DNA from 4 places in the Leucobacter sp. 1207-22 genome. Region 1 is predicted to be linked to each of the others. Evidence: predicted binding sites of a transcription regulator. Region 1 holds the regulator's gene; each other region holds the start of a gene.
What was found. The regulator HrcA, encoded in region 1, represses chaperone genes, less so after heat shock. The targets are predictions, from matches to a motif close to TTNGCACTCGNNNNNNNCGAGTGCNAA.
Positions count from the first base shown of each region.

Region 2: a site for HrcA is predicted at 3,728-3,754, ahead of groL (chaperonin GroEL). Genes of this name have one in related genera too.
Region 3: a site for HrcA is predicted at 3,438-3,464, ahead of FW756_RS01135 (Hsp20/alpha crystallin family protein). Genes of this name have one in related genera too.
Region 4: a site for HrcA is predicted at 3,059-3,085, ahead of groES (co-chaperone GroES). Genes of this name have one in related genera too.

Region 1 is NZ_VXCR01000002.1:365,123-370,748, reverse strand. Features, by position in the region: gene lepA (translation elongation factor 4) at 1-222, shown strand, start outside; gene FW756_RS04925 (DUF1990 family protein) at 219-1,013, shown strand; gene hemW (radical SAM family heme chaperone HemW) at 1,016-2,254, shown strand; gene hrcA (heat-inducible transcriptional repressor HrcA) at 2,322-3,362, shown strand; gene dnaJ (molecular chaperone DnaJ) at 3,415-4,521, shown strand; gene FW756_RS04905 (16S rRNA (uracil(1498)-N(3))-methyltransferase) at 4,528-5,295, shown strand; gene FW756_RS04900 (HIT domain-containing protein) at 5,429-5,626, shown strand, end outside.
Region 2 is NZ_VXCR01000003.1:354,429-360,054, reverse strand. Features, by position in the region: gene FW756_RS07350 (ATP-binding protein) at 1-1,482, shown strand, start outside; gene groL (chaperonin GroEL) at 2,046-3,665, opposite strand; gene FW756_RS07340 (LytR C-terminal domain-containing protein) at 3,821-4,453, opposite strand; gene FW756_RS07335 (heme/hemin ABC transporter substrate-binding protein) at 4,562-5,626, opposite strand, start outside.
Region 3 is NZ_VXCR01000001.1:251,047-256,672, forward strand. Features, by position in the region: gene FW756_RS01100 (hypothetical protein) at 1-150, opposite strand, end outside; gene FW756_RS01105 (hypothetical protein) at 289-627, opposite strand; gene FW756_RS01110 (hypothetical protein) at 624-848, opposite strand; gene FW756_RS01115 (hypothetical protein) at 918-1,178, opposite strand; gene FW756_RS01120 (hypothetical protein) at 1,303-1,686, opposite strand; gene FW756_RS01125 (hypothetical protein) at 1,683-2,018, opposite strand; gene FW756_RS01130 (hypothetical protein) at 2,224-2,766, shown strand; gene FW756_RS01135 (Hsp20/alpha crystallin family protein) at 2,947-3,378, opposite strand; gene FW756_RS01140 (single-stranded DNA-binding protein) at 3,512-4,000, opposite strand; gene FW756_RS01145 (hypothetical protein) at 3,997-4,368, opposite strand; gene FW756_RS01150 (hypothetical protein) at 4,425-4,775, opposite strand; gene FW756_RS01155 (hypothetical protein) at 4,775-5,548, opposite strand; gene FW756_RS01160 (SAM-dependent methyltransferase) at 5,499-5,626, opposite strand, start outside.
Region 4 is NZ_VXCR01000004.1:219,035-224,660, forward strand. Features, by position in the region: gene FW756_RS09200 (GuaB3 family IMP dehydrogenase-related protein) at 1-32, opposite strand, end outside; gene guaB (IMP dehydrogenase) at 75-1,577, opposite strand; gene rarD (EamA family transporter RarD) at 1,646-2,572, opposite strand; gene groES (co-chaperone GroES) at 2,676-2,972, opposite strand; gene FW756_RS09220 (THUMP-like domain-containing protein) at 3,183-4,409, shown strand; gene FW756_RS09225 (TetR/AcrR family transcriptional regulator) at 4,419-5,009, opposite strand; gene tsaD (tRNA (adenosine(37)-N6)-threonylcarbamoyltransferase complex transferase subunit TsaD) at 5,281-5,626, opposite strand, start outside.

The DNA.
Region 1 (5,626 bases):
GCGGTAGGTTCACGCATTATTGCTCGTGAGACGATCCGCGCAATCCGTAAGGACGTCCTTGCCAAGTGCTACGGCGGCGATATTAGCCGTAAGCGCAAGCTGCTCGAGAAGCAGAAGGAAGGCAAAAAGCGCATGAAGATGGTCGGTCGTGTAGAGGTGCCTCAGGAGGCCTTCATCGCGGCACTGTCTGGCGAGGTCGAGACGAAGGACGCGAAGAAGTGACCCCGGCGCCGAAGGAAGACTTCCCACGGCGCTCGACGCATCGCGAGATGCCAGTTGGCTACGCAGCCGTTGGTGCCTCGCGTGCGCCGGACCTCGTGCGCTTCCCGCCTGCGGGCAGTACCTCGTACGAGGAGACACTGCAGCTTGGCAGTGGTGAAGAGCGCTTCATCCTCGCGTCGAGCTGGCTCATGACCTGGGGCGCGCACCGCGGTGCGGGCTGCACCGTCGAGGAGATCGATCGGGGCGAAGGCGACGCCTACACCGGAGTCATCTTTGACGCAGATGGCACTCCAGTGCCCACCGGCAATACCGAAGAGCTGTTCGGTCCAGATGGCGAGCCCTATGTCACTGCAGGTACACAGGCACGCTTGCGCATCGGCGATCTCGACCGCGAGGTGCTGGTCGTGTACACGCTCGTTGAAAACAACCGCGTTGGCTTTGCCTGGGGCGATCGATCCGATGATGGTGGCCCGTATGGTGAGCACTTCGCGGTCGTTGAGCTGAAGGAAGACGGCACCGTTTGGGCGGGTGTGCGAGGCTTCTTCTTCTCCTCGCAGAACGGCATCTTCGGACTCAAGGCGCGAAACGATCAGCGCAATGTGCTTGATGCAGCGAAGCGCATCCTCACAGCGCTTCTGCCTGGTGTCGCACCCGTGAACACCCTGCCTGACGCTGGGGCCGATGAGTCAGCTGCGCCTGCAGGAATGTCTGATGTCGACGCGAGCGTCGATGTCCAGGCTGATGAGCCGATTGTGATCGAACTTCCGCGTGATGATTCGGCGGATCGCTAACCGTGCCGAGCGCCTTTCCACCCGGCGAGCCTGCTCCAGCTGACGGTGCCCTCCCGGCCTCGGTGCTCGCGGGTGCTGATGAGCGTCGCTTTGGCGTGTACGTCCACGTCCCGTACTGCCGTGTGCGCTGTGGTTACTGTGACTTCAACACCTACACTGCGAGCGAGCTCGGTACCACGAACCAGTCGCACTATGCCTCAGAGGCTGCGGCTGAGCTGAGTTTCGGCGCGAAAGTGATGCGGGACTCCGGGCTGCCAGCACGTGAAGTCTCGACCGTCTTCTTCGGCGGTGGCACCCCGACGCTGTTGCCAGCGGCTGATCTGGTGCTCATGCTTGATCGCATTCGTGATGAGTGGGGAATCGCTCCTGGCGCCGAGGTGACGACCGAGGCAAATCCTGACTCGGTGGATCGCGAGTACCTCGAGCATCTCGCAGACAACGGCTTCACCCGTGTCAGCTTCGGCATGCAGTCCGCAGTGCCGAAGGTGCTGAGCGTGCTTGACCGTACCCACTCGCCTGAGCGAGTACCGCAGGTTGTTGCATGGGCTCGCGAGGTTGGGCTGCAGGTGAGTCTTGATCTCATCTACGGTTCGCCTGGCGAAACGCTTGAGGAATGGGAGACGTCGCTCGACGCCGCACTTGCGATGGCACCCGACCACTTGTCGGCGTACGCGCTTATCGTCGAACCGGGAACCAAGCTTGCTGCACAGATCAAGCGAGGCGAATACCCAGCGACTGACGATGATCTCCATGCTGAGATGTACGAACTCGCTGATTCGAAGCTCGCGGCAGCCGGGTACGACTGGTACGAAGTGAGTAACTGGTCGCGCAGCGAAGAGACTCGTTCGCGCCATAACCTGTCGTACTGGACAGGCGAGGACTGGTGGGCGGCAGGACCGGGCGCGCACAGCCACATTGGCGGAACGCGCTGGTGGAACGTGAAGCATCCGCGAGCGTACGCTGACCGTATCTCACAGGGCGTTTCGCCGGCTCTCGAACGTGAACTGCTGAGCGAAGAGGCCCGTCACGAGGAGCAGGTGCTGCTGCAGACCCGCATCGCAGATGGTCTGCCCATCTCGGCGCTTGCTGAGAGCGAACGCGGTGCGGTTGCTGGCTTGATCGCTGACGGCCTCATCGATGGCCGTGCTGCGTTGGGAAGTGGCGGATCCGCGCCCCGAATCGTACCGACCCTTCGGGGTCGACTGCTCGCTGACCGCGTAGTCGGCGCACTGCTCAGCTAAGTATTTCTGCGGCGGGCTGCGCTAGACTTGGCACTCGAACGTGCTGAGTGCCAGGAAGGGAGTCGCGATGGTTACCGAACGCGGTCTCGCTGTCCTGCACGCAATCGTGAGTGACTATGTCGCGACGAGTGAGCCTGTCGGTTCAAAGTCCATCGTTGATCGGCACAGTTTCGGGGTTTCGGCCGCGACCATTCGTAATGATATGGCCTCGCTCGAAGACCAAGAGCTCATCGCGCAGACGCACACGTCGTCGGGCCGCGTTCCGACCGACAAAGGGTACCGGCTGTACGTCGATACCTTGGCTCGGGCGCGTCCACTGAGCGGGGCGCAGCGCACCGCGATTGAACGCTTCCTTGGCGAGGCGAACGATCTTGATGACGCGATGACTCGCACCGTGAGATTGCTGGCGCAACTGACCAATCAGGTCGCTGTGGCGCAGTACCCGTCGCTTCGCAGTACGGTCGTACGTCACATTGACCTGGTCGCCGTGGGTGAAGACCGCGTGCTCTGCGTCCTCATTCTCGGCTCTGGGGTGGTAGAGCAACAGGTTGCGAAGCTGCCGTCCGCACAGGTCACTGAGGCATGGGTCAACGGCCTTCGGGCGCGGATCGCGCAAGCGATCATTGGGCAAGACCTTGATTCCGCAGAACGCGCGATCACTGATCTCGCTGCGAACGCAAATGAGTGGGTAGCCCCACTCGAGAACGAGCTCATTGGGCGCGTGCTCGCCATCGTGCTCGGCCAGTTGAAAGCCAATCGCAGTGACAAGATTGCTGTCGCTGGTACCGCGAATCTTTCGCGTCCCGGCGAGTACTCTGGCACCCTCACGACGGTGCTTGAAGCCATCGAAGAACAGGTCACACTTTTGCGCCTGTTCGAGGAGCTGGTGCATGATCAGCGCGATGTTGCGGCTTCGATCGGTCGTGAGAACGCGTTGTACGGCCTGCCCGAGGCGTCAGTAATTGCAACAAACTATGCCTCCATTGGCGACACGGCCTCACGGCTTGGCGTGCTCGGTCCTGTTCGGATGGACTACGCAGGCAATATTTCGAGTGTGCGCGCAGTCGCGCGCTACCTCAACCAAATGCTTGGCGAGACGCACTCGTAGCGTCAGCCGATACACATCAGTTTTCAACCGCAACCACTAAGGAGCAATCAGAGTGGCAGATCACTACGAGGTCCTCGGAGTTTCCCGCGAAGCGACCCCAGAAGAGATCAAGAAGGCGTATCGCAAGCTCGCGCGCCAGCTCCACCCGGATGTGAACCCGTCTGAAGAAGCAGCTGAACGCTTCAAGGACGTCACACATGCATACGATGTTCTCAGCGATGCTGAGCAGCGTGCCCGCTACGACCGTGGTGGGGATCAGCCAGGCTTCGGCGGTGCGGGTGGCTTTGGCGACATCTTCGAGACATTCTTCGGTGGTGGTTTCGGCGGCGGATCACAGGGGCCTCGTTCACGCGCGGAGCGTGGCGAAGATGCCCTGATCCGCATCGACGTGCCTCTCGAAGAGGTCGTTTTCGGTGCGAAGCGCGACATCACGATCAACACTGCGGTGCTCTGCAACACCTGTGATGGCAGTGGATGCCAGCCTGACACGAGCCCGGTGACCTGTGATGTGTGCCATGGCCAGGGTCAGGTGCAGCGCCAGGTGCGTTCGCTCTTCGGGAATGTCGTGACCATGCACCCCTGTGGGAGTTGCTCGGGTTACGGCACGATCATTGAGCACCCGTGCACCTCGTGTGCAGGCAAGGGGCGAGTGCGTGAGCGCCGTGAGCTTCCGCTCGACATTCCGTCAGGCATTGAGACCGGTACGCGCATGCAGATGCGCGGCGGTGGCGAGGTCGGCCCTGGCGGTGGCCCGAACGGTGACCTGTTCATTGAGTTCCGTGTGACGCACCACGACATTTTCAGCCGTGATGGTGATGACCTTCTCAGCACGCTTCAGGTCGCTATGACCGATGCGGTGCTTGGTGCTGAGGTTTCACTCGATTCGCTTGATGGCGACAAAGTAGAGGTAGAAGTTCCCGCCGGCGTACAGTCAGGCGACATCATTACCGTCCGCGGTCGTGGCATTCAAGGGCTCCAGACAACGAACCGTGGTGATTTGAAGATTGCGGTGCAGGTGGTAACCCCATCGAAGCTCAGCAAACGGGAGAAGGACCTGGTTCGTCAGCTCGCAGCGCTCCGAAAGGATGAGCACCCGCACTTCGGTGAGTTCCACCAGGGGTTCTTCGGCAAGATCCGCGATCGCTTCTTTAAGAACTAAACGCGCATGGCAAACCTGTACTACCGCGAGGGACTCAGCGCGGCTGAATTTGTGTCGGGTTCCGAAATTGACATCACCGGTGACGAAGCACGGCACGCTGTTCGCGTCAGTCGCTTGCGTCAGGGGGAGCAGATCCTCATCGGTAACGGTGAGGGGGCACTTGCCAACGCAGAAGCAATCGCGGTAGGGAAGGATCGATTCACGGTTCGACTGCTTGACGTGCGTCAGGTCGATGTACCCGCGGTTCGTCTCACTCTTGTGCAGGCGCTTGCGAAGGGCGATCGTGACGAGCGTGCTGTTGAGCAGTCGACGGAGTTCGGTGTCGACGGCTTCTCGCCGTGGCAGGCCGCGCGGTCAGTGTCACGCTGGGATGGGGTTGGCGGTGCTGAGAAGTCTGCAAAGGGAATCGCAAAATGGCAGCGCATTGCACGTGAGGCTTCGAAGCAGTCGCTGCGCGCTTGGGTGCCAGTCGTTGGGCCGCTGACGACTACCCGTGAGATCTGTGCTGCCGCGTCAGATCCCGAGGTTGAGGTCGTGGTATTACACCCGCGCGGTACGCGCGCCCTGAGCGCCTGGGTCACTGAGGGGCTCGCTGCGCACGTGCGTGAGATCAAACTCGTAGTTGGGCCTGAAGGCGGTCTTGCAGATGCAGAGATCGACGAGCTTGAGGCAGCGGGAGCACGGGTCCTCGTGCTCGGGAGTACCGTCTTGCGAACTTCGTCGGCCGGGCCAGCCGCACTTGCAGTGCTCAACGTGGGACTCGCACGCTGGTAGACGACTTCGACGGGTAACGACGAGAAGCTTCAAAACAGATTCGAGTCCGGTGTGCGATGGTTACTGTCTGCCACCCGCGAACGATCTGCATCTCGCATCTTCCGCATCGATCACTGCCGGGTAGACTGGACACATGGCTCAGGACACCATTTTCGCCAAGATCGTAGCTGGAGAGATCCCGGTAGAGATTCTCGCCGAGACCGAGCGCGTTATTGCGTTCCCAGATATCGCGCCTCAGGCACCGGTACACATTCTCGTTATCCCGAAATCAACGGAGTACGAGAACGTTGTTGAGCTCGCTGCCGGTGATCCCGAGACCCTCGCTGAGATG
Region 2 (5,626 bases), on a different contig from region 1:
AGCGAACGCTGGGCCGATGTTTCACTGCGAACGAAGATCACCGGCGTTACGGTCTTCATTCTCTTCCTCGGTCTCATCGTGGCGGGCGTGGGCACACTCGGTGTGCTCCGCCCGATGCTGCTGAGCAGCCAGACAGCAACGCTGAACCAGCTTCGGCTGGACCCAGGACCGGCCCTCGCGACCGGCGCTGACCTCAAACAACTCACCCAAAACGACGTCATCTTTGCCGACGGTCGCTACTACACGGCACTCCTCAACTCTGACGGCACCGTGCGGTACGACAACAGCAGAGACGTCGATGGGAAGCACCTTCCCCTCGTTCCCAGTGATCTCAACTTCCCGTGGGTCATTGAGCACGCAAGCGACCTCTTCGAGCTCAAGAGCATCGACGGCACGCATTGGCGAGCGGTGACGATCCCGATCTACGTCGACGGTGAGCCTGGCGGTGCACTACTGATTGCTGCCTCGACATCAGCGATCAACCAGATGGTCGCCCAGTACGTGATGATCTTCACGTGCTTTGGCATCGCCGTCATCTTGCTCGGGGCTGCACTCACAAGAGTGCTCGTGACCACAACGTTCCTCCCGCTCGCTGAGGTCGAACAAACTGCTCTCGAGATCTCCCGTGGCGACTACTCGAAACGCATCATGGTGACGAGCCCGCACACTGAGGTGGGCCACCTTGGCGAGTCCTTGAACACCATGCTCGACAGACTCGACGGGTCGATTGAAGACAGAGAGCACACGATCCGCCGCATGCGTCGCTTCGTTGGTGACGCAGGCCACGAACTGCGTACACCGCTCGTCTCGGTGCGCGGTTACGCCGAGCTCTACCGAATGGGTGCGCTGCAGACCGAGGAACAGATCGGTCAGGCGATGGACCGCATCGAGAAGGAAGCAATCCGCATGACCTCACTCGTTGAGGACCTGCTCGCGCTTGCCCGCCTCGACGAGCGCCGCCCGCTTGAACTCGCGGCACTGCCACTCAATCAGTTCGCACACGATGCGGCGCTCGACGCGGGTGCCCAGGCACCCGATCGCGCAGTTACCGTCGTTGAGGATCCCACGGACCCTTACGTACGCGGTGACGAGCATCGAGTTCGCCAGCTCATGACCAACCTCATTGGCAACGCCATGCGGCACACGCCAGAGGGAAGTCCGATTGAGATTGTCATCTCAACGCCAGACGTGCCCGAGGGAACGGCACCGGTTGCTTGCTTTGAGATCGTTGACCACGGTGAAGGCATTCCTGAGCAGATTCGTGACAAGATCTTCGGTCGGTTCTGGCGTGCAGACACCTCGCGCAACCGCGAAACTGGCGGCTCGGGCCTTGGGCTTGCAATCGTGAAGTCAATCGTCGAGGCGCACGGTGGCAAGGTTGACGCACGCGAGACGCCTGGCGGGGGCGCTACGTTCCACGTAGAACTGCCGCTATCGCCTGTGTCGCAGGACACCGTCCCGATCGACTCGCTGAAGCGGTAGGGTTCGCGGGCTGGCGGCGGTTTCCGTCTCTCTCCTGCCCTGGCCGGCTCTCGCCAGCCCCGCAGTCGAGCAAACGCCGGCCCCGCGAATCCGGGTCTTCTCGCCGAAAAGGGTAGTTATTCACGTGAATAACTACCCTTTTCGTTTGAACGACCCCTTTTCACGGGCTTGGGTGGCGGCGGCGGAGGCGGCGGCGGAGGCTGCGGTGGAGACTCGTGCACTGTGCGCTCACGTGTGTGCAGTTGTGCGCCTTCTATACAGAGCGACTCTAAGCGCGCGGCGCCCCGGAGTCCCCGGAGTCCCCGGACGCCCTGACACCCGCGAGAACGGGCCTTGCCTGCGAGAAGGCCCATTTCTTGCGCAAGAAAGGCCCCGTTTCGGGGGAAAGCGGTGTTTTCAGGGGATTAGGGACCCAAGGGGCCCGAGAGCAACCCACAAACTCGAGAAATCGGGAACCCGTCACCGCGCGCCAAACCCAGCGCGCGCCTAGCCCCATCCTCAGAGACAAAACAAGGCGGGGGCCACACCTTTCGGTGCGACCCCCGCCTGTAAGCGTCTCAGACTTAGAAGTCCATGCCGCCGGTGGGATCAGCTACTGCTGCACCTGCGGGCTCGGGCTTGTCTGCAACGACTGCCTCAGTGGTGAGGAAGAGGCCAGCGATCGAAGCTGCGTTCTGGAGAGCCGAACGGGTCACCTTTGCGGGGTCAAGAATGCCCTGCTCGATGAGGTTGCCGTACTCGCCGGTTGCAGCGTTGAGACCGTGACCGTTGGGGAGGTTTGCGACGCGATCAGCAACAACGCCGGGCTCGAGGCCTGCGTTGAGTGCGATCTGGCGAAGGGGAGCCTCGATAGCGGTCTGAACGATCTTTGCGCCAACAGCTTCTGCACCGTTGAGCTCGAGGGTAGCGAATGCTTCCTTACCAGCCTGGATCAGTGCGACGCCGCCGCCGGGGAGAACGCCCTCTTCAACTGCAGCCTTTGCGTTGCGGACTGCGTCCTCAATGCGGTGCTTGCGCTCCTTGAGCTCAACCTCGGTTGCTGCGCCAGCCTTGATGACTGCAACGCCGCCTGCGAGCTTAGCGAGGCGCTCCTGGAGCTTCTCGCGGTCGTAGTCGCTGTCGGTGTTCTCGATCTCGCGACGGATCTGCTGCACGCGACCCTGGATTGCGTCTTCCTCGCCGCCACCCTGAACGATGGTGGTCTCGTCCTTGGTGATGATGACCTTGCGAGCGGTGCCGAGCATGTCGAGAGTGGTGTTCTCGAGCTTGAGGCCAACCTCTTCCGAGATGACCTGGCCACCGGTGAGGATCGCGATGTCCTGGAGCATTGCCTTGCGGCGATCACCGAAGCCGGGAGCCTTCACAGCTGCCGACTTGAAGATGCCGCGGATCTTGTTGAGCACGAGGGTAGCGAGTGCTTCACCCTCGACGTCCTCAGCGATGATGAGGAGCTGCTTGCCCGACTGGATCACGGGGTCAACGACGGGGAGCAGGTCCTTGATGTTCGAGACCTTGCTGTTGACGACGAGGATGTAAGGCTCCTCGAAGACGACTTCCTGGCGGTCTGCGTCGGTGACGAAGTATGCCGAGAGGTAGCCCTTGTCGAAGCGCATGCCCTCGGTGAGCTCGAGCTCGGTGCCGAAGGTGTTCGACTCTTCAACAGTGACGACGCCTTCCTTGCCGACCTTGTCGATAGCCTCTGCGATCAGCGCACCGATCTGCTCGTCAGCTGCCGAGATCGAAGCGGTAGCCGCGATCTGGTCGGTGGTCTCGATCTCCTGTGCGTTAGCGAGGAGCTGAGCCGAGACAGCTGCAACAGCCTTCTCGATGCCGCGCTTGATTGCGATGGGATCGCTGCCTGCCGCTACGTTGCGGAGGCCCTCGCGCACGATTGCCTGAGCAAGAACAGTAGCGGTGGTGGTGCCGTCGCCTGCGACGTCGTCGGTCTTCTTAGCGACCTCCTTGACGAGCTCAGCACCGATCTTCTCGAAAGGCTCGTCGAGCTCGATTTCGCGAGCGATCGAAACGCCATCGTTGGTGATGGTGGGAGCGCCCCACTTCTTCTCAAGGACAACGTTGCGGCCGCGCGGGCCAAGCGTCACCTTGACAGCATCAGCGAGCGTGTTCAGGCCACGCTCGAGTCCGCGACGTGCTTCCTCATCAAACGCAATCATCTTTGCCATGTGTTCGCCCTCCTGGACGTTTCGTGGATAACCCGTGGCGCAGGGGGTACCCGCGCTCACTTCTAGCACTCAGTCGATTCGACTGCTAATGCAATTCTGGCACTCGAACCTGTCGAGTGCAAGAAATCCCGCTCGCGGGCAGCGAACAACCAGACTTAGCTTGCTGGGGTCTTCGCTGCTTCACCAGCGACCGGCGGCACGGTGTCTGCGCCAGGGCCCTTGTAGTCAGCTCCGAGCAACACGACCAGTTGCGACTCGTACTCTGCGTAAGCTTCGTTTCGGTATGCCGCGATACCTCCGAGCTCCTTACCGAGGCCAATGGCTGCAGCTTCGTCGGCGGGGTCTGTATAGAAGACAGCCGAAATCTTGATGTCGTTGGTGTTCGCAGGCATCGCCGCGGTGACGGTGCCGAGCTTTTCAGTGCGGATCGCAGTATCAACGGCCGCGGCAAGCTGGCCGTCGTTCGCAGTGCCTTCAAGAATTGCGACGGTAGCTTCTGGATCAAGTTTGCCGGTCACCGTCTGTGTCGACTCAGCGGCGTTATTACGAGCCTTCTCAACCACTGAACTGGACGACCCCGTACCGATGGTCAGCCAGAGCACCCCGGCCGTAGTCAAAACGGCAACACCAAGCACGCAAGCAATCAGCACTTGCCACACGTATCGCGGACGCGGGTTCACCCGGTGCGCGCCGACACGACCCGAGGGTTCCAGCACGTCAAAGCGGTCAGCCGGGTAATCCTGGCGGCCACGCTTCGGAGCCTGCTTCTCCTCGGTACTGCTTGACACGGGTTCTCCCATCGCACGGTTATAGCTGGCGGGAGACCCGCCTAGTACATTCAGCGTACCTTGCTCAACTGCGAGCACGCAGCTGAAGCACCTTGAACTCCCGAGTGGTTACTTGTTCCCACCGATTCCGGCAAGCGACTCAGGCGCGTACAGTGCACGAGCAAGCCCGTCGATGACGTTGGCGCGCTGCGTATACGAGAACATCTGCGTGTCATCAATATCAATGATGCGCTTGTTTCGGCCTGCAGCGGTCTGCGCGATGCTCGGCTGCGCCTTCAGCAGTCCTTCCACCCCGTCAGCACTTTCAAGCCCCTTGGTCATCACGAGAATCACGTCTGGGTCCAGCGCGACAAGCGCTTCATCGGTCATGGGCTTTTCACCCTTCAGGCCGACCTCCTGCGCAACATCAAGCGCATCAACCGAGTTGATGAGCGAGTCTGCACCCGACCCCTCACCGAAGAGGTAGTAGATACCGGCCGTACCACGCACGTAGAGGAAGGCGACGCGAGGGCGCTTCTCCTCATCTGCTGGAACGAGCTGCTCGATCTCGGCTTCCTTTGCTGCAATCTGGGTAGCCAGCTGTTCGTTGACCTGATCCGCCACCGAGGGAATACCCAGCGCGGCCGCGATCTGCTTCGAGGCATTGAATGAAGTCTCTGGATCAACCGCACGGTCAACCATTACGACTGGGACCCCGAGGTCGCGCAGCTGCAACAGCACGTCGAGCGGTCCGATTGAGCCATCAGTAATGATGACGGTCGGGTTCAGGCTCATGATCGTCTCTGCGTCGATCTCATGGCCACCCTTGGTGACAAGCGGAAGGTCTTCCGAACCTGGGAACTCAGTTGAGACATCACGCCCAACGAGGTTGTCCCCCAGGCCAAACGTGTAGATGATCTCAGCGATTTCACCGGTTTGTGAGAGCGCGATGATCCGCGAGTCATCGGTGACGGTAACTTCCTTGTCGCCGCCGCGGTCCTTCGAAACGACCGTGGCGGGCAGAACAGGCTCAGGAGTATCGCTCAGCGGCTCCATTTCTGGGCCTGACACCACGACGCTGGTCGGGCCGACATATGCGGTGGGATCCGCCAATGGTGTCAACGAGCTGATCGGAGGAAGCTCAACTTTTTCGTGCACGTTTGCATCGGTGGTTCCGGGCTCAGTACCCACCTG
Region 3 (5,626 bases), on a different contig from region 1:
TGTGAGCTGTGCTTGCGCCCACACGGCACCAGCGGCAAACGCTTTCTGACGCAATCGGCGGCTCTTATTAATCGCTGGCAGGTCTACACCTATGGGTGGGTAACGCTGTGCTGCTTCCGCTTCCGCTGCGGCTCGAATATCAACGGTCATCGCGGCACCCCACAAATCCCACACGCCTGACCGCCAGCGTTGAGCCAAGCCCGCCGGTGATTGCCGTACTGGCACGGGTGTAGTGCTGGCGCCTGGCTGTTGAACTCGTGGATCGCGATTTGCTGAATTTGCTGTGGCTCACTCATCGCTCTTCTCCCTCCCTGTATCGAGAGCAGCGACCGTGGGGCACGGCCAAGGCGCATGCCCGTACGGTGATTGGTAGCAGGTCAGGCAGTACGGCTCGTCATCGTCAGTCATCTTGCGATGTTTCGACTTGGCTCGTTCTATCGCTGCCTCAGCACACTCAGCCCGCGCGATAACTTCGTCGCGCTCGTCTCGCACAGCCACTAAGTCGTTGACCAGCCCTACGTTGATCTCAACCACTCGGTTGAGGTTTCGGTTCATGGTGGCGTGAGCCTGCTCGTCGCAGCTGTTTGCGAGCAGCGGTCGCAGCTTGGCAACATCAACCTCAGTCATGCTTTCTCCTTCGGTTCAGTATCGATTGTTTTTGTTGGCTGTAACTTTTGTGCGGCGTTCACACGACGATGGGCTAGTGTCACGTACAGGGCGCACACGCCCGGAAAAGAGGACAACGATATGTCCAAAGACAAAGGCCAGAAGGCTGTCAAAAAGCCTGCAGCAATGACTGCTAAAGAAAAGAAGCAGGCGAAGCGCAGTAAGAATGAAACTGCAGCCACAGCGCTGAGAATCAACAAGTAGTCTCAGGTGCCGCCCCTCTCAGAGGAGGCGGCACTTTTCTTTACTGCTTATGCTTTCTCTCCTTCGTTACGTCGATACGACTCGACCGCCTTGTCGAAGAACCAGAGTGGCTGCCAGCCTTGCCCGGCAATAATGCCGCGAATCTCGGTGAGCGCTTTCTCTGCGGCTGCACGCTCAACCTCAGCAAGCCAACGATCGAACGCCTCTGCATTCTCGTAGTGTGCATCAATGGACATAGCCTCAGCCTCGGTCTGTGGTTCTGAGAACCACTCACGCATCTGCTCAGTTGTTGGTGTGTACTTGATCACGACTCACCCCCATGCTTGTTTCCGCAAGCCCATGACGGTTCCCAGCTATCAAGATGATCGTTCGTGTAGCCGCCGACGAGTTTCATGAACCTGCCACATTTAAGGCACTTTCTGCTGTACTCACTCACTGCGCACCACCTCGCAGTTCTCTTGCCTGTGCTCGTGCGATCTTGCGCGACAGCTTTTCGGATGCAGTTCGTCCTTCTCCTACGTCGCGGAGAGCAAAGTAGGCGATGTCTGCGAGCTTCGCTTCATCCACCTGCACCGAGGTGAAAACAAAATCTTGGGATGTTTTTGTTTCCGTTGGCTTCTGTGGTGCGGCACCAGCAGCAGCCACAACACCCAGCCGTTGGAAAGGTGCGTAGCTGGCAGCTCCCTCTCTGATCCGACCAGACATCGCAAACACACCATCCGTGTGAAGGCGCCACACATTTCCCAGCCTGTCTAGATACAGTCCGGGTTCCGTCGGTTGCACAGCGAGATCCGCTTGGGTTGGGTTAAACGTCATGGGGTTTCCTCCTCATCGTCGTCTTTGAGTTCTTCGCTCATGTGGTGGTGTCCACACATTGGCCAGATCGCCCCGCACCATGAGCACTGTGGCCCGTTGCCTTCGAGGTCGAACATTGGCTGCGCGGCGCGGGCGCCGAACCGTTCGGTAAAGTTCACGATCCAGTCGGCCATCCGCTCGGCCTGCTCGCGGTCAGAGATCTCGAACTCGTGCATGATCCGGTCGACAAAGATGCGTGCCGCCTTGAACTCGGGCGGCTTCGACATCAACGGACGTGAACCGCTGTTGTCAATCAAGATCCCTTCAAACTCGCTCGGCAGTTTATCGGTCATGGATTCTTCCTTTCGATTGTTTGCCCGCATGCTTCACACACGGGCGGGATCATCGCCGCGAGCTCGTCAGCCAAACCGATCGGCTCGGCCTGACGTTCAAACTCACGAGACAGGCCATGTAGCCCAGGCTCACTGCGACTTGGAGACTGACTGAAACTTTCTAGGGTCGCCAAAGCAACCTCCAATCTTGGATATAGTGCGAGACATGCTTGAGCTGGTAGAAGAAATCCCCGTCAAATTCGATCCGAACTGGACCGAATACGTTGGACTTGCACTGACATTAGGTTCGATCCTTGTGACGGTATGGCTCGGCGTGCTGGCATACCGCAACGGGAAGAGTGCAACAGAGATTGCCCTTGGACAAACTAAAGCGGCAGAAGTGCGCGCAGCCAAAGAAGATCGGGGGGCTGCTTCACTCGCAATGTTCCGAGCGCTAACTGAACTCGATAACTATCTACAGCTACACAATGACGCGACCCACACCGGCAGGGCCTGGCGTGAGGTTCGCTCAAGCTTTGATAGCGCGTTGGTTCAGCTGGATCTACATGCAGCGTTGCGGCCCGGAGATGACCCGCGCGACTGGTTCAAAAGATCATTCGAGCGGGTTTACAAAGACATTAACGCCAGCAGGTACTCTAAAGAAACTCTTGAAACCCACATTTCCCAGGTGCGGGGCCATGTCAAGGAGTGGGGCGCTGAAAAGATTTCAGCGACTGGACTAGCAAAACAAGCGCCGCCTACCGCTTGAGGCGCCAGCTAGCAGCCAGCCCCTCTGGGTATAAGAAAACCCCGCCTAATCGAGCGGGGTTGACAGTCAGTAAAGATCGGTTCACTTCTGATTGACCGGCTAAAACAAAGGTGGGGCCCCGAGCAGGGACCCCACCTTTACTTACTTAGGAGAGCGTTCGATATGGATTCAAATGGTTACTTAGGATACAAGCTCCTTTCGTCCGGCATCAGCTTTCGCATTTGACTGGACCTCGATCTTGCGGGGCTTCGCCTTCTCACTCATTGGAATGATGAGGCTGAGTACGCCGTTGTCGTAAGAGGCAGAGATCGCGCTGGAGTCGACCCCCTCGCCAATACTGAACTGGCGCACGTAACCACCGGATGGCCGCTCTTGGGAGAGCCATTTGACGCCATCGACATTCGCGGTGGTTCGGTTCGCTCGGATTGTGAGCACCTGGCCGTCTACATCAACATCGATGGAGCCTGGATCCATACCGGGCAGATCGGCGTTGAGCACGTACCGGTTGCTGTCTCGGTATAGGTCAACCGGCATTACGCGGGTTGAGGAGCGCTGGAGCATGCCGTTGGCGATGCGTTCCATCTCGGCAAAAGGATCAAAAGACATGGACATAATGAATCAATCTCCTTCCGATATGAAACTTGAGCTTCGGTGACTCAAGTAAGTTCAGATTAGCACTCTGAACCTGAGAGTGCTAATAAAGATGGCTGAAAAATCGCTTAAATTTCCAGCGTCTACTTCACCCCTAAAACGGCTGCTGATCGTCGAATCCGCTGCTGTCCTGGAATCCGTTTTGAGTGCCGTTCGCGCCTGGTTGCGCCCAACCATTCATTCCGGCACCTGATCCAGCGTTAAATCCACCGTGGCCTGCGTCCTGGCGAGGCTTCAAAGGCACGACCGCGAGTGATGCGAACTGGATCTCGATGTTTGCGGCTGGGCGTCCGCCGCCGTCCTCGTAAACGTTCAAGCGTGGTTCGCCTTCCAACCGCACCAGTGTTCCCTTCGTGACTTGGGTTGCAAGGAACGCTGCCATGTCGTCGAAGAACGTGGCGCGCGCCCACAGCGTGACCTTGTTCCCGTCACGATCGGTCGCGTCTTCCCACTGGTTCGTCTGCTTGTTGAACTTTCGTGGCGAATGCGCGACCGAGATGTCGAGCATTTGCTTTCCTGACTGTGAGACTCGCTGCTTCGGTTCTGCAGCGAACCCTTCGATCACAAAGTTTGCTTTGCTCATTTGTTTTCTTCTTCCTGTGTTAATCGATCAAAAATGGCCTGCACGGTGTCAGGCCGGAACGCGGGCGGTATCTCAGTGACACGGAACACCACGCACGCCGCACCTTCCTTTTTTGGTCGGTAGGTGATGCGTGGCATCAGCTTCACCATGAACAGCGCCGTATCGTCTTCTACGAGTCCGCCGTCGACGAGTCCGTCACAGAACGGCTTCATCGATGCGACAGGGTTCTCGTCATCGCGCCTGGTCTTGGTATTCACCAACCACTCCATCTCCACGATGCAGCGACTCATGCGAGGCAGCGTGGACGCCCACTCAGCGGCAGCCGCCCGGATCTCCCGAGCAAGCTTCCCCGCCTGCTGAAAATGCATGCGCCCATTCAACGACAGCGGAAGCTTCACCCACTCGAACGTGCGCTCATAGATCCTCACGCAGCCCTCACACCAAAACGCAACAACTCCGAACGCAAACCAGCCACCCGCGCCGCCTGATTCGTGCGATCCTCAATCAACGACCGCACCCGATCCAAAAGCTCCACATTCCCCGCTTTCAACCCCTCACACACCCGCTCAACAGCCTCAAGCTGATCTGCGGCGAGCGCATTGGCCCTGACCTCACGGATGTATCCGAGCCCGATCGCGTAAAGAACGTATTTGGTTTGGTCTCGGGAGAGTGTTTCGGTGAAGTTGTTGAGGGCGATGCCGTCTCTGGATTCGAGCAGGGTGAGGATCGTCTCGGCGTGCGAGCTCGCGTCAGCTTCGATCTTTGGAAGGTTCATCAGGTGAGCACCTCCTCATCGATCCACTGTTGGACTTCGAACTCTGAGTTCTTCATCACGGACGCAACATACGCTGCAGGTCGCTTCGGGTCATTCTTCGCTTTCGCCAAAATGATCACCGGCAGCTTCAGAGCCTCCTGATGGTTCAACGAACGATCGAGCAGCGCAGCCGACTGGATGACTTTTTCAAGATCGACGCTGAGACCCGAAGCGGTGTTCTTTGCCCGTGTGATCTCTTCTTGAGTCAGTCGAGTCAAATTTTCGCGCCCATTACTACCTAAAGAGACTGACTCAGTAAGTAACAAGTCATGTAACTCTGACTCTGACTCTGACTCTGGTTTCGTCTGGGTTCCGCTGGGTTCACCCAGCTTAGGATCTGGGTTACCACCCAAAACCCCCTGGGTTTCCGATTTCGATTTACGAGGCCGACCACCCTTCGCGCCATTCCGCCGAGCAACCACAGCAGCCTCCTCACGCTCACCACGCGTCTGCTGATGCTTCGCATACTCACGATTCACATAGCGCTCGCCGTCGTGCACGATCAGTGGCCGGGACGGGTGTGAGGTTGCGAGCTCGTTGAGCACTTCTGGATCCCAGTTGAACTCGGCGTCCTCTGCCGTGAATACGCCATCGTTGTCTTCGATGCGTGATTCGCCGATCATCTCGATGAATGTTCGAAAGGCCGCGTCTGAGAGTCTGCGCACCTTTGGATGCCGGTGAAAATCATTCGGCACTTTGAAGTACAGGCGCAAGTCCTTCTCCGGGTTCGCCATTCTTGTCCTCCTCTCCCGCTTTCATAAATGTGATCCAGTGCGTATTCATCTGCTTCCCTGATTTGTGCCCGATCAACG
Region 4 (5,626 bases), on a different contig from region 1:
TTGCCCCGGCCGATCTCGATCTCGTTACTCACGATCACTCTTTCTTTCCGCGCCGCAGCGCCGGTGAAGTGTTATTACTTCTTGTAGTTCGGTGCTTCGACAACCATCTGGATGTCGTGCGGGTGCGATTCCTTCAGACCCGCTGCAGTGATACGAACGAACTGACCGCGCTCCTTGAGCTCGGAGATCGTGCGTGCACCGACGTAGAACATCGACTGACGGAGACCGCCGGTCATCTGGTGTGCAACGGCACCTACCGGGCCGCGGTAGGGAACCTGGCCTTCAATGCCCTCAGGGATGAGCTTCTCATCGCTCGGGACGTCTGCCTGGAAGTAGCGGTCCTTCGAGTACGAGGTTCGCTCACCGCGAGTCTGGAGCGCACCGAGTGAGCCCATTCCACGGTAGCCCTTGTACTGCTTGCCGCCGATGAAGACAAGGTCGCCAGGGCTCTCGTCGGTTCCTGCGAGCAGCGAACCCATCATGACAGCTGAGGCGCCAGCAACGAGAGCCTTCGCAATGTCACCTGAATACTGCAGGCCGCCATCAGCAATCACGGGGACACCCATGGGAGTCGCAGCCTTCGCTGCCTCGTACACTGCAGTCACCTGAGGCACACCGACACCAGCGATCACACGAGTGGTGCAGATCGATCCGGGACCGACACCCACCTTGATTGCGTCTGCGCCTGCCTCAGCAAGTGCCTTCGCACCTGCGTAGGTTGCGACGTTGCCGCCGATAACGTCGACGCCGGCAAACGCTGGGTCTGCCTTGATCTTCGAAATGATGTCGAGCACGCCCTTGCTGTCACCGTTTGCGGTGTCAACAACGATAACGTCGACACCTGCATCAACGAGCTGGCCAGCACGCTGCCACGCATCGCCGAAGAAGCCAACAGCTGCGCCGACGCGAAGTCGACCTGAGTCGTCCTTCGTAGCGAGTGGGTACTGCTCTTCCTTGTCGAAATCCTTCACAGTAATCAAACCGGTGAGCTTCCCGTTCGCGTCAACGAGTGGAAGCTTCTCGATCTTGTGCTGTCGGAAGATGTCAGCGGCTGCCTCACGCGAGATACCCGCGGGTGCAGTGATGAGAGGCATGCGAGTCATCGCGTCACCGACGCGAACCTGTGCACGATCCTTGACATCGATGAAGCGCATATCGCGGTTCGTGATGATGCCGAGCAGAATACCTGCTGCGTCAACAACGGGGAGACCCGAAACACGGTATTCACCGCAGATTGCATCTACCTCTGCAACAGTGGCGTCGACAGACGTCGTCACTGGGTTAGTGATCATGCCAGCTTCACTGCGCTTCACACGGTCGACCATTTCTGCCTGATCCTGAATCGACAGGTTACGGTGCAGAATGCCGAGACCACCATTGCGCGCCATGGCGACGGCCATGCGCGTCTCGGTGACGGTGTCCATTGCCGCAGAGATGAGCGGAATGTTCAGGCGAATGCGTCGGGTGAGCTGGGTACTAGTGTCAGCCTCACTCGGAATCACGTCGGTGTGCGCAGGCAGGAGCAGCACATCGTCGTAGGTGAGACCGGTGAACGCGAAGGGGTCACGCTGTTCCATAGAACCTCTCTCAATTGTGGCCAAGACTCGGGCCGATTTAGGAGGCTAATATGCACTCCTCACCTGTATCAGTCTAAACGAACCTGACCGGTGTTCGTCTGGACGTACGCTCTGGGGGTATTCCGCGCTTTCCGAATCATGTCGGTGACCAGGAGAACGAGTGCAATCCAGACGGCAATAAATCCAACCCACCGGCCCCAGGAAACAGCTTCACCGAGCACCAAATAGCCATAGAGGAAGCCAATGATTGGCGTAATGAACTGCAGGAAGCCGACGTACGTGAGAGAGAGTCTGCGCGCTGACTCTCCAAATAGGATGAGTGGCGCGGCAGTAATCAGACCGCTCACGAGCACGAGCGCAAAGATGCCTGCGCCGTGCGAGAACGCGCTCAAGCCAACCGTTGAGGCAAGGACAATTCCCTGTACGACACCAATCGGTGTCGAGATGAAGGACTCGACGGCGAGTCCGGTAATTCCATCTACGGACTCGATCCGCTGGTGTACGACACCGTACAGGCCAAACGACAGCGCAAGTCCGATCGAGATCCACGGGAACTTGCCGTACGCAATCGCCGAGGCGATGACGCCTGAGAGCGCGATGGCCACGGCTGCCCATTGCAGTTTGTTGAGCTTCTCGCCAAAGAACACCACTCCGAACAACACCGTGAAGATCGGGTTGATGAAGTATCCAAGCGAGGTCTCAAGCACGTGCCCGGTGACAACACCGATCACAAAAATTTGCCAGTTTGCGTAGAGCAAAATGGCTGACAGCGAAAACATGCCGAGAAGCTTCGGTGTTTTGAAGATTCGCGCCACCGATTGCCACTTTCTGGCGATCGAAACCAACACAGCGCACACCAGGAGCGTAGACAATACGCGCCACGACACGATCTCGAGTGGCGAAACCACGGAGACGAGCGTGAAGTACAGGGGGAAGGCACCCCAGATCAGGTATGCGCCGATTCCATATGCTATTCCTCGACGCGTCTCATTCACCGCACCAGTCTACAGAGGTGTGGGGTGTGCAGGTGTGGCGGAAAACACGCAAAAGGCGGGGCAGTCCGACCTCGGACCGACCCGCCTTTTGGCGCTGTTGTACTTAGCGCTCGATGATCGCGAGGATGTCGCGTGAGTTGAGCACGAGGTAGCTTTCGAGACCAACCTTGATCTCGGTGCCACCGAACTTCGCGTAGATGACCTTGTCGCCTACTGCAACGTCCATGGGGATGCGGGTGCCAGCGTCAGAAATACGACCGGGGCCTACAGCCACGACCTCGCCCTCAAGGGGCTTTTCCTTTGCGCTGTCAGGGATAACGAGACCCGACGCAGTGGTCTGCTCGGCCTCGACCTGCTTGATGACGATACGATCCTCGAGCGGCTTGATAGCAACCGACACGGTTGACCTCTTTCTCCAATGGAAGCGTGGTTAGTACGCTGCGTGCCCCGGGAGGAGCCCGCCTGGGTACGAGTCTACGGGCCAAATTGGCACTCTCGCAAGACGAGTGCCAATGATTCAGAGCGCGGATCGCGGACAGCGAACGAGAGCCCCTCGGTAGAATCGAACTCCGACTTTCCCACCTGCGCACACCTCACCGAAAGTGACCCAATGTCTCACACAAGTTCGCCCGCGCCCGGCTGGAGTGAATTGGCAGATTCCGCGGGCTTGGATCTCCTCGCGAGAATCGCCGTTGAGGTTGACGCAGGCCGCACAATCGAGTCGATCGGCCAGACGTTACGCAAGGATGGCTACGAGCCCGGCATTATTGCCGCCGCACTCACCCAGACTGACCTGCGCTCGAAAGCACAGCAGAAGTTCGGAGCGCACGCGAGCGAACTCTTGTTTACCAGGGCCGGTCTTGAGCAGGCGAGTCGGGCACGTGTCAGCGAGCTTCATGCTGCGCGGTTTCACGCCGCAGGCTGTACGACTGTCGCGGATCTCGGTTGCGGACTCGGTGCCGAATCTCTCGCGTTCCTTCAAGCCGGGCTCGATGTACGGGCAGTCGAAATTGATCCGTTAACGGCTGCGTACGCTCGCCACAACTTGGCCACGGTCGCCGCGCGACCTGAATACGGCTCAGCAACCGTCACACTTGCAGACGCTGAGAGCGTCGATCTCGCAGGAAACGACGGTATCTTCCTCGACCCAGCACGCCGCACAGCTGGACATCGAGACACTAGGCGCGTGTCCCCTGACGATTATTCTCCCTCGCTAGATTTCGCTTTTCACGCCGCGCGCTCCGCGCGTGCGGGAGGAGTAAAGCTTGGTCCAGGCCTCCCCCGCGAGCTTCTCCCGGAAGACGCCGAGTCACAGTGGGTCTCGGTGGATGGTGCGCTCGTCGAGACGAGCATTTGGTTTGGCCAAGCAGCACGACACGGGATTCACCGAGCTGCGACGCTCCTGCAGGGCAACGAGACACATGAACTCACCGGCTCAGCAGATGCAGATGATGCCGCGGTACGTGAGCTCGGCAATTACGTGTACGAGCCAGACGGTGCCGTGATCCGCGCTCGACTCATTGGCACCCTCGCCGCGCAACTCAATGCGGGCATGGTACGTGAGGGCATTGCGTACCTGACCGGTGACGAGTTCGTACCGACCCCGTTCGCGCAGGCGTTCCGTATCGTTGATGAGCTCCCCGCAGGCGAAAAGCAACTTCGCAAGGAACTGTCCGCACGTGACATCGGAACGCTTGAGATCAAGAAGCGTGGCATCGACGTGGATCCAGCTTCGTTGCGTAAACGATTGAAGCTGCGCGGATCCCAGTCTGCAACCATCATCCTCACTCGGGTCGCAGATCGCCACGTCGCGCTCCTTGCGGAACGCGTGCGCTGACCAACGCTCCTAAGAAGCCGTTTGCGCCCCGTCTTCCGACTTCAGCGGTGGCGATTTGAGAAGTGCAACGACCGCTGCACGCACACGGGCCTCGATAGCCTCAGGATCACGCCGCACCGAGGCGAGAATTGGGAGACCAATCAACAGGTCGAGCAACAGGTTCGCGTCGGTGTTCTCAGGGAGATCGCATCGGGTCATCGCGCAACCAACGATTTCCAGCCCTTCAGCGCGTCGACCTGCGCCCACACGTTCGATGTACATCTCGAGCACCTCAGGACTCACAATGAGGGCCCAAACCGATAGGCGCCCTGAGTCTCCGAGTTCTTTGGGAGGCGCGTTTCGCATGGTGTACGTCACGAGATCCTCGATGATGTCGCCGGTAGCTACCATCGGTTCAAGATCCATGTGGAACGAGAGCACGTCAAAGGCGAGATCGATCTTGCTATCCCAGCGACGGTAGATCGCACTTCGACTCGTCTGCGCAGCATCCGCAACACGATCGAAGCTGAGCGCCTCGAAGCCGTCTTCAAGCATCACGTCACGCGCAGCGAGCAATGCACGCTCCGTGAGTTCCTGGTCCCTGGGTCGCCCTCGAGTCATGCCACCCATGTTAGCCACTCCGAAGTGCACAAATTTTGCACCTAATCACTGTTAGGAATACAATTTGCGCCCAAATTTTCGTTTGAATAGGATTCAATTTTTCCTGGGAAAATGCGTGGAATTGCACAAGTTTGGCGATATTTCGCGGATCTTCTCCCTCTTGCGCGAACTAAAACCTACAGGTTCCGAATGTTTTAACCTGCTACAAACGTTGAGACATCGATTGCAACAATTTCGGCGCTCTCAGCGCGTCGCGCTGCCAAGTAGCGAATTACGAAACGCGGATCTCCGTAACTGGGAGCGTTGAATCTGCACTAAATTTCAACTCTGATGGCGCATGTCCTGCCATCACCAGCTGTGCGCCGAGCGACGCAATCATCGCCCCGTTATCAGTACACAGGGACAGCGGAGGCACTCGCAGTTCGACTCCTGCAGCTGCGCAACGCTCTGCGGCAAGTTCGCGAACGCGCGCGTTTGCTACGACGCCTCCACCGAGCAGCAAGCGCGGAACTCCGTACTCAGCGCACGCGTCGAGCGCTTTCATCAACAACACATCAGCGACCGCTTCTCGGAAACTCGCTGCAACATCAGCCACTGGCACCGGAATACCGGCATCA